One region of the Cellulosimicrobium sp. NPDC057862 genome, then DNA from elsewhere that is predicted to be linked to it. Evidence: predicted binding sites of a transcription regulator. Region 1 holds the regulator's gene; the other holds the start of a gene.
What was found. Region 1 encodes LexA, which represses DNA repair genes until DNA is damaged. Its sites were predicted from a motif close to TCGAACANNTGTTCGA; they were not measured.
Positions count from the first base shown of each region.

Region 2: a site for LexA is predicted at 3,089-3,104, ahead of ACFVN3_RS04940 (HNH endonuclease signature motif containing protein). Genes of this name have one in related genera too.

Region 1 is NZ_JBHVMH010000005.1:146,819-151,510, forward strand. It holds gene ACFVN3_RS09225 (ATP-dependent DNA helicase) at 1-1,373, shown strand, start outside; gene ACFVN3_RS09230 (L-lactate dehydrogenase) at 1,423-2,433, shown strand; gene lexA (transcriptional repressor LexA) at 2,529-3,263, opposite strand; gene ACFVN3_RS09240 (LysM peptidoglycan-binding domain-containing protein) at 3,596-3,964, shown strand; gene nrdR (transcriptional regulator NrdR) at 4,383-4,692, shown strand, end outside.
Region 2 is NZ_JBHVMH010000002.1:507,501-512,192, forward strand. It holds gene ACFVN3_RS04915 (GNAT family N-acetyltransferase) at 1-872, opposite strand, end outside; gene purQ (phosphoribosylformylglycinamidine synthase subunit PurQ) at 883-1,602, opposite strand; gene purS (phosphoribosylformylglycinamidine synthase subunit PurS) at 1,602-1,889, opposite strand; gene ACFVN3_RS04930 (hypothetical protein) at 2,078-2,650, opposite strand; gene ACFVN3_RS04935 (PadR family transcriptional regulator) at 2,647-3,021, opposite strand; gene ACFVN3_RS04940 (HNH endonuclease signature motif containing protein) at 3,194-3,544, shown strand; gene ACFVN3_RS04945 (phosphoribosylaminoimidazolesuccinocarboxamide synthase) at 3,549-4,493, opposite strand.

The DNA.
Region 1 (4,692 bases):
ACGTCGTCGTGACCAACCACGCGATGCTCGGCATCGCTGCGATGGGGTCGCCCGGCGTGCTGCCCGAGCACGACGTGCTCGTCGTCGACGAGGCGCACGAGCTCGCCGACCGGGTCACCGCGGCGGCGACGGTCGACCTCTCCGTCCCCGCGATCGAGAGCGCGGCACGGCTCGCGCGCCGGCACGGCGGCGTCACGACGGACGCGCTCGACGCGGCGTCGGCGGCGTTCGGGACGGTCGTCGGCGCGCTGCCCGCCGAGCGGTTCCCAGACGGGCTGCCCGACGGCGCGCGCTCGGCCGTCGCGGCGGTGCGCGACGCCGCGCGCGAGGTCCTCTCGACGCTCAAGCCCGAGACCGGGGTGACCAAGCCTGCCCAGCCGGACTCCGGGCTGAAGATGGCCCAGTCGACCATGCTCCAGCTCTTCGAGGTCGCCGAGCGCATGGCCGCCGACCCGACCGGGCACGACGTGCTCTGGTGCTCACGGCCCGGCGAGGGCGGCTGGTCGGCCGACCGGTTCGGCGAGGGTGCGAGCCGACTGCACGCCGCTCCGCTGGGCGTCGCCGGCCTCATCCGCACGCACCTGCTCGCCGAGCGGACCGGGGTCTTCACGTCCGCGACGCTCGCGCTCGGCGGGAGCTTCGACGCCGTGGCGCGCACCTTCGGCCTCGGGAGCGGTGGCGAGGGCGGCGACGCCGACGCGCCGCGGTGGCGCGGGCTCGACGTCGGCAGCCCGTTCGACTACGCGCGGCAGGGCATCCTCTACGTCGCCAAGCGCCTGCCCACGCCGGGCCGCGAGGCGTCCACGGAGCACCAGCTCGACGAGATCGCCGCGCTCGTGGAGGCCGCCGGAGGGCGCACGCTCGGCCTGTTCTCGTCGCGCCGCGCCGCGGTCGCCGCGGCGGAGGCGATGCGCGAGCGGCTCGACGTGCCGATCCTGTGCCAGGGCGACGACCAGCTCCCGACGCTCGTGCGCGAGTTCGCCGACGACCCGGCGACGTGCCTGTTCGGCACGCTGTCGCTGTGGCAGGGAGTCGACGTCCCGGGGCCGTCGTGCCAGCTCGTGCTCATCGACCGCATCCCGTTCCCGCGCCCGGACGACCCGGTCAAGTCGGCCCGGGCCCGTGCGGTCGAGGCCGGGGGCGGCAACGGGTTCATGCAGGTCTCCGCGACGCACGCCGCGCTCCTGCTGGCGCAGGGCGCCGGTCGGCTCGTGCGGTCCACGGCGGACCGGGGCGTGGTCGCGGTCCTCGACCCGCGCCTCGTGACCGCGCGCTACGGCACGTTCCTCACGCGCTCGATGCCGGGGTTCTGGCAGACGACCGATCGAGACGTCGCTACCGCTGCGCTGCGGCGCCTCGCCGCCCTAGGCTGAGTCCTTTCCCGCGAGCATCGGGGAACCCACGAACTTTCACGGAGGCGAGATGACGACGAGCACGTCCCCGCAGGGCACCGGCGACGCGACCGCGGGCGGTCAGGGAGGGGCCGCACGGACCACCAAGCTGGCGATCGTCGGCGCGGGCGCCGTCGGGTCGACGCTGGCGTACGCGGCCCTCATGCGGGGGGCCGCGCGCACGGTGGCGCTCCTGGACGTGAACCGGGCGAAGGTCGAGGCGGAGGTGCTCGACCTCCAGCACGGTATCCAGTTCATGCCGATGGCCCGCGTCGAGGGGTCGGACGACGTCGCGGTGTGCGCGGGGGCCGACGTCGTCGTCGTGACGGCCGGGGCGAAGCAGAAGCCCGGCCAGACGCGGCTCGACCTCGCCGAGGGCACGATCGGCCTCATGCGCACGATCCTGCCCGGGCTGGTGGAGGTCGCCCCGGACGCGGTCTACGTCATGGTGACCAACCCCGTCGACATCGTCACGTACGCGGCGCTCAAGTTCTCGGGGCTGCCGCCGACGCAGCTCTTCGGCAGCGGGACGGTGCTCGACTCGTCGCGCCTGCGCTTCCTCGTGGCGCAGCACTGCGGCGTCGCGGTGCAGAACGTCCACGCGTACATCGCGGGCGAGCACGGCGACAGTGAGATCCCGCTGTGGAGCTCGGCGACGATCGGCGGCGTGCCGCTCCTCGAGTGGCCCGGCCTCGGCGGGCGGGGGCCCCTCACGGGGGAGGTCCGTGACGACATCGCGCGCGAGGTGGTGCAGTCGGCCTACCGGATCATCGAGGGCAAGGGCGCGACCAACTACGCGGTCGGGCTCGCGGGCACGCGCATCATCGAGGCCGTGCTCGACGACGAGCACCGCATCCTGCCGGTCTCGACGCTCCTCGACGGCGCGTACGGGCTCGACGACGTGTGCCTCTCGCTGCCGACGCTGGTCGACCGCCGAGGCGCCGCCGAGCGGGTCGAGGTCCCGCTGGCCGACGCGGAGCTCGCCGGCCTGCGGTCGTCCGCCGAGTCGCTGCGCGCCGTCGCCCGACGCTTCGGTCTCTGACCGACCAGGCCCGCCGAACGGGGCCGAGCACGGCGAGAGCCGGGTGGTCGACGACCACCCGGCTCTCGGCGCGCTGAGGGGAGGACCCCGGTCGCTCAGAGGCTGCGCAGGACGGAGACGACGCGACCGAGGACCTGGGCGTCGTCGCCCGGGATCGGGTCGTACGCGGCGTTGCGCGGCATGAGCCACACGTGGCCGTCCGCGCGACGCAGGGACTTCACCGTGGCCTCGCCGTCGATCATCGCCGCGACGATCTCGCCGTTCTCCGCGACCGGCTGGCGGCGCACGACGACCCAGTCCCCGTCGCAGATCGCGGCGTCGATCATCGAGTCGCCCTGCACCCGCAGGAGGAAGAGCTCGCCCTCGCCGACGAGCTGGCGTGGCAGCGGGAAGACGTCCTCGACGACCTGCTCCGCGAGGATCGGCCCGCCGGCGGCGATGCGTCCGACGACCGGGACGTACGACGGCGCGGGGTGCGCCTCGTCGTACGTGGGCTGGGGCGCGGCGCCTGCCGCCCCGAGCGGGGTCGCGCGGCGCGCGTCGTCCGGCTGGACGACCTCGATCGCGCGGGGACGGTTCGGGTCACGCCGCAGGAACCCCTTGCGCTCGAGCGTCGTGAGCTGGTGCTTCACGGACGACGGGCTCGTCAGGCCCACGGCCTCGCCGATCTCCCGCATGCTCGGCGGGTAGCCACGCTGCTCGACGCATGCGCGGATGGTCTCGAGCACGAGGCGCTGCCGCGGCGTGAGCCCGTCACCCCCCGCCGACCCGTCCGGGAGCTCGCGCACCTCGGCGAGCCCCCGTGCCCTGTCCGTGCCTCGTGCCGCCATGGTCGCTCCGCCTTCGTCCGTCGCGGCCGCCGACGCCTCCCGGCCTGCGGCCTCCCCTCCCCGGGACGTGCGCCCCGGGACCTCGGTCGTTCCTCCAGGTCCGAGCGGACATGTCCGGCGAACCGACCTGACCCCAGGCTAGGGGAGGTTGCGACACGAATCAAACACCTGTTCGAGCATGTCTCGACTCTGTCGGTCGTTCGTGGTAGACCTTCGTACAGGTGTTCTACGTACACGTGTTCGACCGACCCGGTCGGCACGGAGGCGAAGGGCTCGCGGCGTCCGATCGACCGGGGAAGGCGATCGGGCCCGCGGGCCGGGACGGAGCGGGCATGGATGCGATGGCGATCTCGACGGTCGGGCCCCTTGGCCGCGCGGGCGGGGCCGCGGCGACGGAGCGTGGGGGCGAGCGGCCGCTGCGTCTCACCCGGCGGGGCCGCGTGGTCCTCGTGCTCCTGGCGGCCGTGCTGCTCCTGCTCGCCGCGCGCGTGGGCGTCGCCGTCGCGAGCGGACCGGGCGAGCCTATGGAGGTCCGGGTCCACGTCGTGGCCGCGGGGGAGACGCTGTGGGAGCTCGCGCAGGGCGTGGCGGCTCCGGGCGAGGACCTGCGCGACGTCGTGAGCGGGCTCGCCGAGCTCAACGGGCTCTCGTCGTCCGGTCTCCAGGCAGGGCAGAAGATCCTCCTTCCGGCGTCCGCCTAGGGGGCGCGCGCAGTCCGTCGTCGGCGGGCCCGACTCCGGTGTGACGCAGGACACGGCAGAAAACCCTCGTGCGTCGGGGTGCAGGGGTTGCGTCCCTGATTAGGCCCACCTAAGTTAGTGTCACCTCACAACGCCGGCTGGGGGGCTGGGCGGACGAGGCGAGGAGCACGCGGTCCACCGCGACTCCTGTGCACGTCGCCGCGCGTGAGGCGAGTCACGCGCGAGATGGGGACGGGGGCGTCCCGACGGGGGCGGTCGACCACGACCGCCCCCGTTCTGCTGTTCACGGGCGGCCTCCCGTGCGCCGTCGTCCCAACCTCGGTGGGGTCCCGGCGTGGGAGGCGTGTTGCACCGTCCCGCCGCGACGGCATACGTTCGTCGCGCCGACCCGTCGGCGCGAACCGCGGAGGAGCCCGCCATGCACTGCCCGTTCTGCCGCCACGCGGACTCCCGCGTCGTCGACTCGCGCACCTCGGACGACGGCGCGTCGATCCGTCGGCGTCGCCAGTGCCCCGAGTGCAACCGCCGCTTCACGACGATCGAGACCGCGAGCCTGTCCGTGGTCAAGCGCTCGGGGGTCACGGAGCCCTTCTCGCGCGAGAAGATCGTCAACGGCGTGCGCAAGGCCTGCCAGGGGCGCCCCGTCAACGAGGACGACCTGGCGGTGCTCGCGCAGCGCGTGGAGGAGACGATCCGGGCGAGCGGCAGCGCCGAGCTCGACGCGTACG
Region 2 (4,692 bases), on a different contig from region 1:
GCGCACCCGACGGCGTCGCCGTCCCGGTACGCGACGACGGTCGCGACGACCTCGGCACCCACGCGGGCGTCGACGGCGTCGAACCCTCCGGCGGCGTCGAACCCGGCGAACAGCTCGGGGTAGAGCACCGCCGAGGACGTCTCGTGCATCTCCCGCCGCAGCGCCGCCGCGTCCGGGTCGTCCCACGGGACGGCGCGGACCTCCACGACCCCACGGGCCAGGACGGTCGCGGGCTCGCTCGAGGTCGCGGTCGCGGTCGACCGCACGCCGCGCGCACCGAGCCCGCCGCCCGTCGACGACGTCGCGCCCGCGGCGTCGGTGCCGACGCCCGCGTCGCGCATCGTCCCCAGGTCGAGCGCGAAGCAGCGGGAGAGCGGGTGCCCCGCGTAGTGCCCGTACGACTCGATCGGGACGTAGCCGAGCGAGAGGTACAGGTCGATCGACTCGGGCTGGAGGGTTCCGGTCTCCAGGACCAGGCGGTCGAGCCCTGCCTCGACCGCGTGCCGGTGCGCGGCACGCATCGCCGTGCGCGCGTGCCCGCGGCCCCGGTGGGCCGGCTCGACCCAGAGGCGCTTCACCTCGCCCGTCCGCGGGGGATGTGAGCCGCCACGGCCGTCGGGCGTGCCCGACACGTCGCGCAGCGCGACGAAGGCGACGGGCTCACCGGCCGAGCGGACCACGACGTTCGCGATCGAGGCGTCGGGCACGAACGTGCCCGCATCGGGCTCGCCGTAGCGCACGGCGAGCTCCGCCTGCTGACGGGTGCGCAAGAGCTCGGCCGCGGCGTCGTCCCCGGTCACCGCCTCGACGGTGACGTGCGCGCCCAGGCGCGCGGCGTCGTCGGGCAGGACCCGCGGGAGCGAGCCCGTCACGCCGACCTCGTCATGCGCGGACGAGCGCGCCCAGGACCGACGTGAAGAAGCCGAGCCCGTCGGTCCCCGCGCGGGGGCCGGCCTCGTTCGCCGGGCCGAAGCCCGCCTCGACGGCGTGCTCGGGGTGGGGCATGAGGCCGACGACGTTGCCCGCAGCGTTCGTGATGCCCGCGATGCCCCGGCGCGACCCGTTCGGGTTCCAGCCGTCGTAGCGGAAGACGACGCGGCCCTCCGCCTCCAGCTCGTCGAGCGTGCGGTCGTCCGCGACGAACTGGCCGTCCTGGTTCTTCAGCGGGATCGTGATGCGCTGGCCGGCCGTGTAGTCGCGCGTCCAGGCAGTGTCCGCGTTCTCGACCACGAGCACCTGCTCGCGGCAGATGAAGTGCAGGTGGTCGTTCTTGACCATCGAGCCGGGCAGCAGGTGAGCCTCGGTGAGGACCTGGAAGCCGTTGCAGATGCCCAGGACGGGCATGCCGCCCGCGGCCGCGTCGACGATCGACTCCATGACGGGCGCGAAGCGGCTGATCGCGCCCGCGCGGAGGTAGTCGCCGTAGGAGAAGCCACCGGGCAGGACGACGGCGTCGACACCGTGCAGGTCGGCGTCCGCGTGCCACAGCGACACGGCCTCGCCGCCCGCGAGACGCACCGCGCGCGCCGCGTCGCGGTCGTCGAGCGTGCCGGGGAACGTGACGACGCCGATCCGCGCCGACGCGAGCGTCGCGCCGGACATCAGGCGAGCCCCTCGGAGGTGATCGTCGCGGCCGCGTCCGCCTCGATGTCCGCGACGCGCACGACGTCCTCGATCACCGGGTTCGACAGGACCTTGACCGCGGCCTCCTCGGCGGCGGCGAGGATCTCCGGCGTGACCGGGCCGTCGACCTCGAGCTCGAACCGCTTGCCCTGGCGCACGGACGTGAACTGGGTGAAACCGAGGCGCGGCAGCGCCCCGACGACGGCCTTGCCCTGCGGGTCCAGGATCTCGGGCTTGGGCATGACCTCGACGACGACGCGTCCCACGGGGGCTCCTTGGCGAGAGAGTTCGGGAGAGCCGGGGCTCCGGGATCCCGACCACGTCACGGCCGTCGAGGACGGTCGGTGGGACGGGACGAGCGGGAGCCGACGGCGGGATTCCGCGGCCAGTCTACCGGGCGTGGACGACGCTCCCGGCGGGCGTCCGCACCCTGGCACGACGGCGCGGCGCCGACTCAGGCACCGGCCGCGCGCGGCGGGTCGGTCGGGGTGTCCACAGGGATGTTGCCGTCGAGCACGTGCTTGCGCCACGCGCGCGCGACGTGCGAACGGCGGAAGAGCAGCCCCCCGCCGAGGAACGTCCCGCACCACAGGAGGATCAGCCACAGGTCGGGCCGCGTGACGTCGTCCGAGAACAGGACCTGCGCCAGCACCGGCCATCCGTAGAAGATCGCGAGAGCGGTCCCGAGCCCCGTCATGGTCACGCGCCACGGGTAGAGCGCCCCGTGGATGTCGTCGGCCACCCACCACCAGTAGCGCGCGGGCAGCCGGGCGTCGAACAGCCGGTACAGCAACCAGCGCCCGAGCGGCGGGTGCTCCCGCCAGCGCAGCGCCCAGCCTGCGCGCACCAGCCCCCACGCCTCGCGCGCGCCGATGCCGTGCGGCGCCCCGGCGTCGTCGGGTGCGGGCGCGAGGTCGAGCAGGACCGCGAGCGCCTCGTCGCCGTGCAGGCGACGCCAGCGGGGCGGGTAGGCGCGGAGCCAGAACCGGGCGGACCGCTCGTACCGGTCCGGCCCGACGGCGGTCATGCGCCGCTCCCGGCCAGGCCGCCGGTGGCACCCGCGGGGCCGCGGCTCTCCAGCGACCGCCGCGCGCGCTCGGCGAGCTCGGCGAGGCGGAGGGTCTCGGCCCGAGCCGCCCGGCGCCCGTCGTCGGTGGCCCGGTAGTAGCGCCGCAGGCGGCCGTCGACGACCTCCTCGCCGGTCGGCTCGACGAGCCCGGCGGCGACGAGGCGGTCGAGGTTGCCGTAGAGCGTGCCGGCCCCGAGCCGCGTGCGGCCGTCGGAGAGCTCGCGCACCGCCTGGATCACTGCGTACCCGTGCCGCGGCTCTGCGCTGAGCGAGAGCAGCACGAGGTACGCCTGCTCGGTCATGCGGAACGTGGGAGGGCTCGGTGCCATGAACGATATATATCGGAAGACGACCTATCGCGCCAGCCTCGACCCGTGTCAGTGGATCCCGCTAGAGTCGAACACGTGTTCGAGACGCACGCTCGGGCACGGTGCGAGGGCGGGGTCCTGCCCCTTCCCCGCCCTCGCACGAACCATGTCTCGACGACGCAGGGAGGCCCGCATGGCAACACCGCTCGCACCCGCCCCGGCCGCCGAGCGCGGCAGGGCACGACCGTCGCCGCAGACCGTCGCGCGCGTCCTCTCGCGGGACGAGACCTGCGTGTTCCCCGGCTGCCGCGTCCCGGCGTTCCGTTGCGACCTCGACCACGTCGTGGCCCCGCGACCGGGCGCGGACGACGACGCCGCGGCCGCCGCGCAGGAGGCCGACAACCTCGTCGCGCTCTGCCGGCACCACCGGGTCGTCCGTGCGCGCGACGGCTGGCGGCCCGCCCTGCTCGCCGACGGCTCGGTCCGGTGGACCGCGCCGAGCGGGCACACCTACGTGCGCCCGGTCGGCGCCCGGACCGCCTGAGCGCTCAGCCGAGCGTCGAGCCCGTGAGCCGCTCGTACGCCTCGAGGTACCGGGCGCGGGTGCGCGTGACGACGTCGGCGGGGATCGACGGCGGCGGGGTGTCGGACGCGCGGTCCCACCCGGACGCGGGCGACACGAGCCAGTCGCGCACGAACTGCTTGTCGAAGCTCGGCTGCGCCTGGCCCGGCTCCCACTGGTCGGCGGGCCAGAACCGCGACGAGTCGGGCGTGAGCACCTCGTCGCCGAGGACGGTCCGACCGGTCGACGGGTCGACGCCGAACTCGAGCTTGGTGTCGGCGAGGATCACGCCGCGCTCGCGCGCGATCTGCTCGGCGCGCGCGTAGACGGCGAGGGTCAGGTCCCGCAGGCGCGTGGCGTCGTCGAGGCCGATCTGCTCGGCGACCACGTCGAACGAGACGTTCTCGTCGTGCTCGCCCACGGCGGCCTTGGTCGCGGGCGTGAAGATCGGCTCCGGCAGGCGCGACCCGTCCACGAGCCCGGCGGGCAGCGGCACGCCGCAGACCTCTCCCCCGGCGCGGTACTCGACGAGCCCCGAGCCGGTGAGGTACCCGCGCACGACGCACTCGACGGGGAACATGTCGAGGCGGCGGCAGATCATCGCGCGCCCGGCGACGACGTCGGGCACGAGGCCGTCGCCCGGCTCCGCGGAGACCTCGGTCGACACCACGTGGTTCGGCACGAGGTCGGCGAGCTGCTCGAACCACCACAGGCTGAGCTGGGTGAGCACGACGCCCTTGTCCGGGATCCCCGGCGACAGCACGTGGTCGTACGCGCTGACCCGGTCGCTCGCGACGACGAGCACGACGTCACCGAGGGGGTGCACGCCACCGACGGCGGGCAGGTCCGGCGCGTAGAGGTCGCGCACCTTGCCGGAGTACACGTGCGTCCAACCGGGCAGGTCGAGCGCCGCGGTGTCGAGGGCGTCCACCTCGCCGAGCGAGAGGGCCGAGGCAGGATCCTGAGGGGTGTCCGTCACGGCCCCTAGTCTCGCACCGCCCTCCGCAGGCGCGGCACCATGTCCGTCCGACGACCGGTCGGTCGGCCTGCCAAGCCGCCTCGCCGGCGCGACGAACGCCGCTGAAGTCGCTACTGTGCCAACAGGACGGTCGTGGGAGCGCTCCCTCACC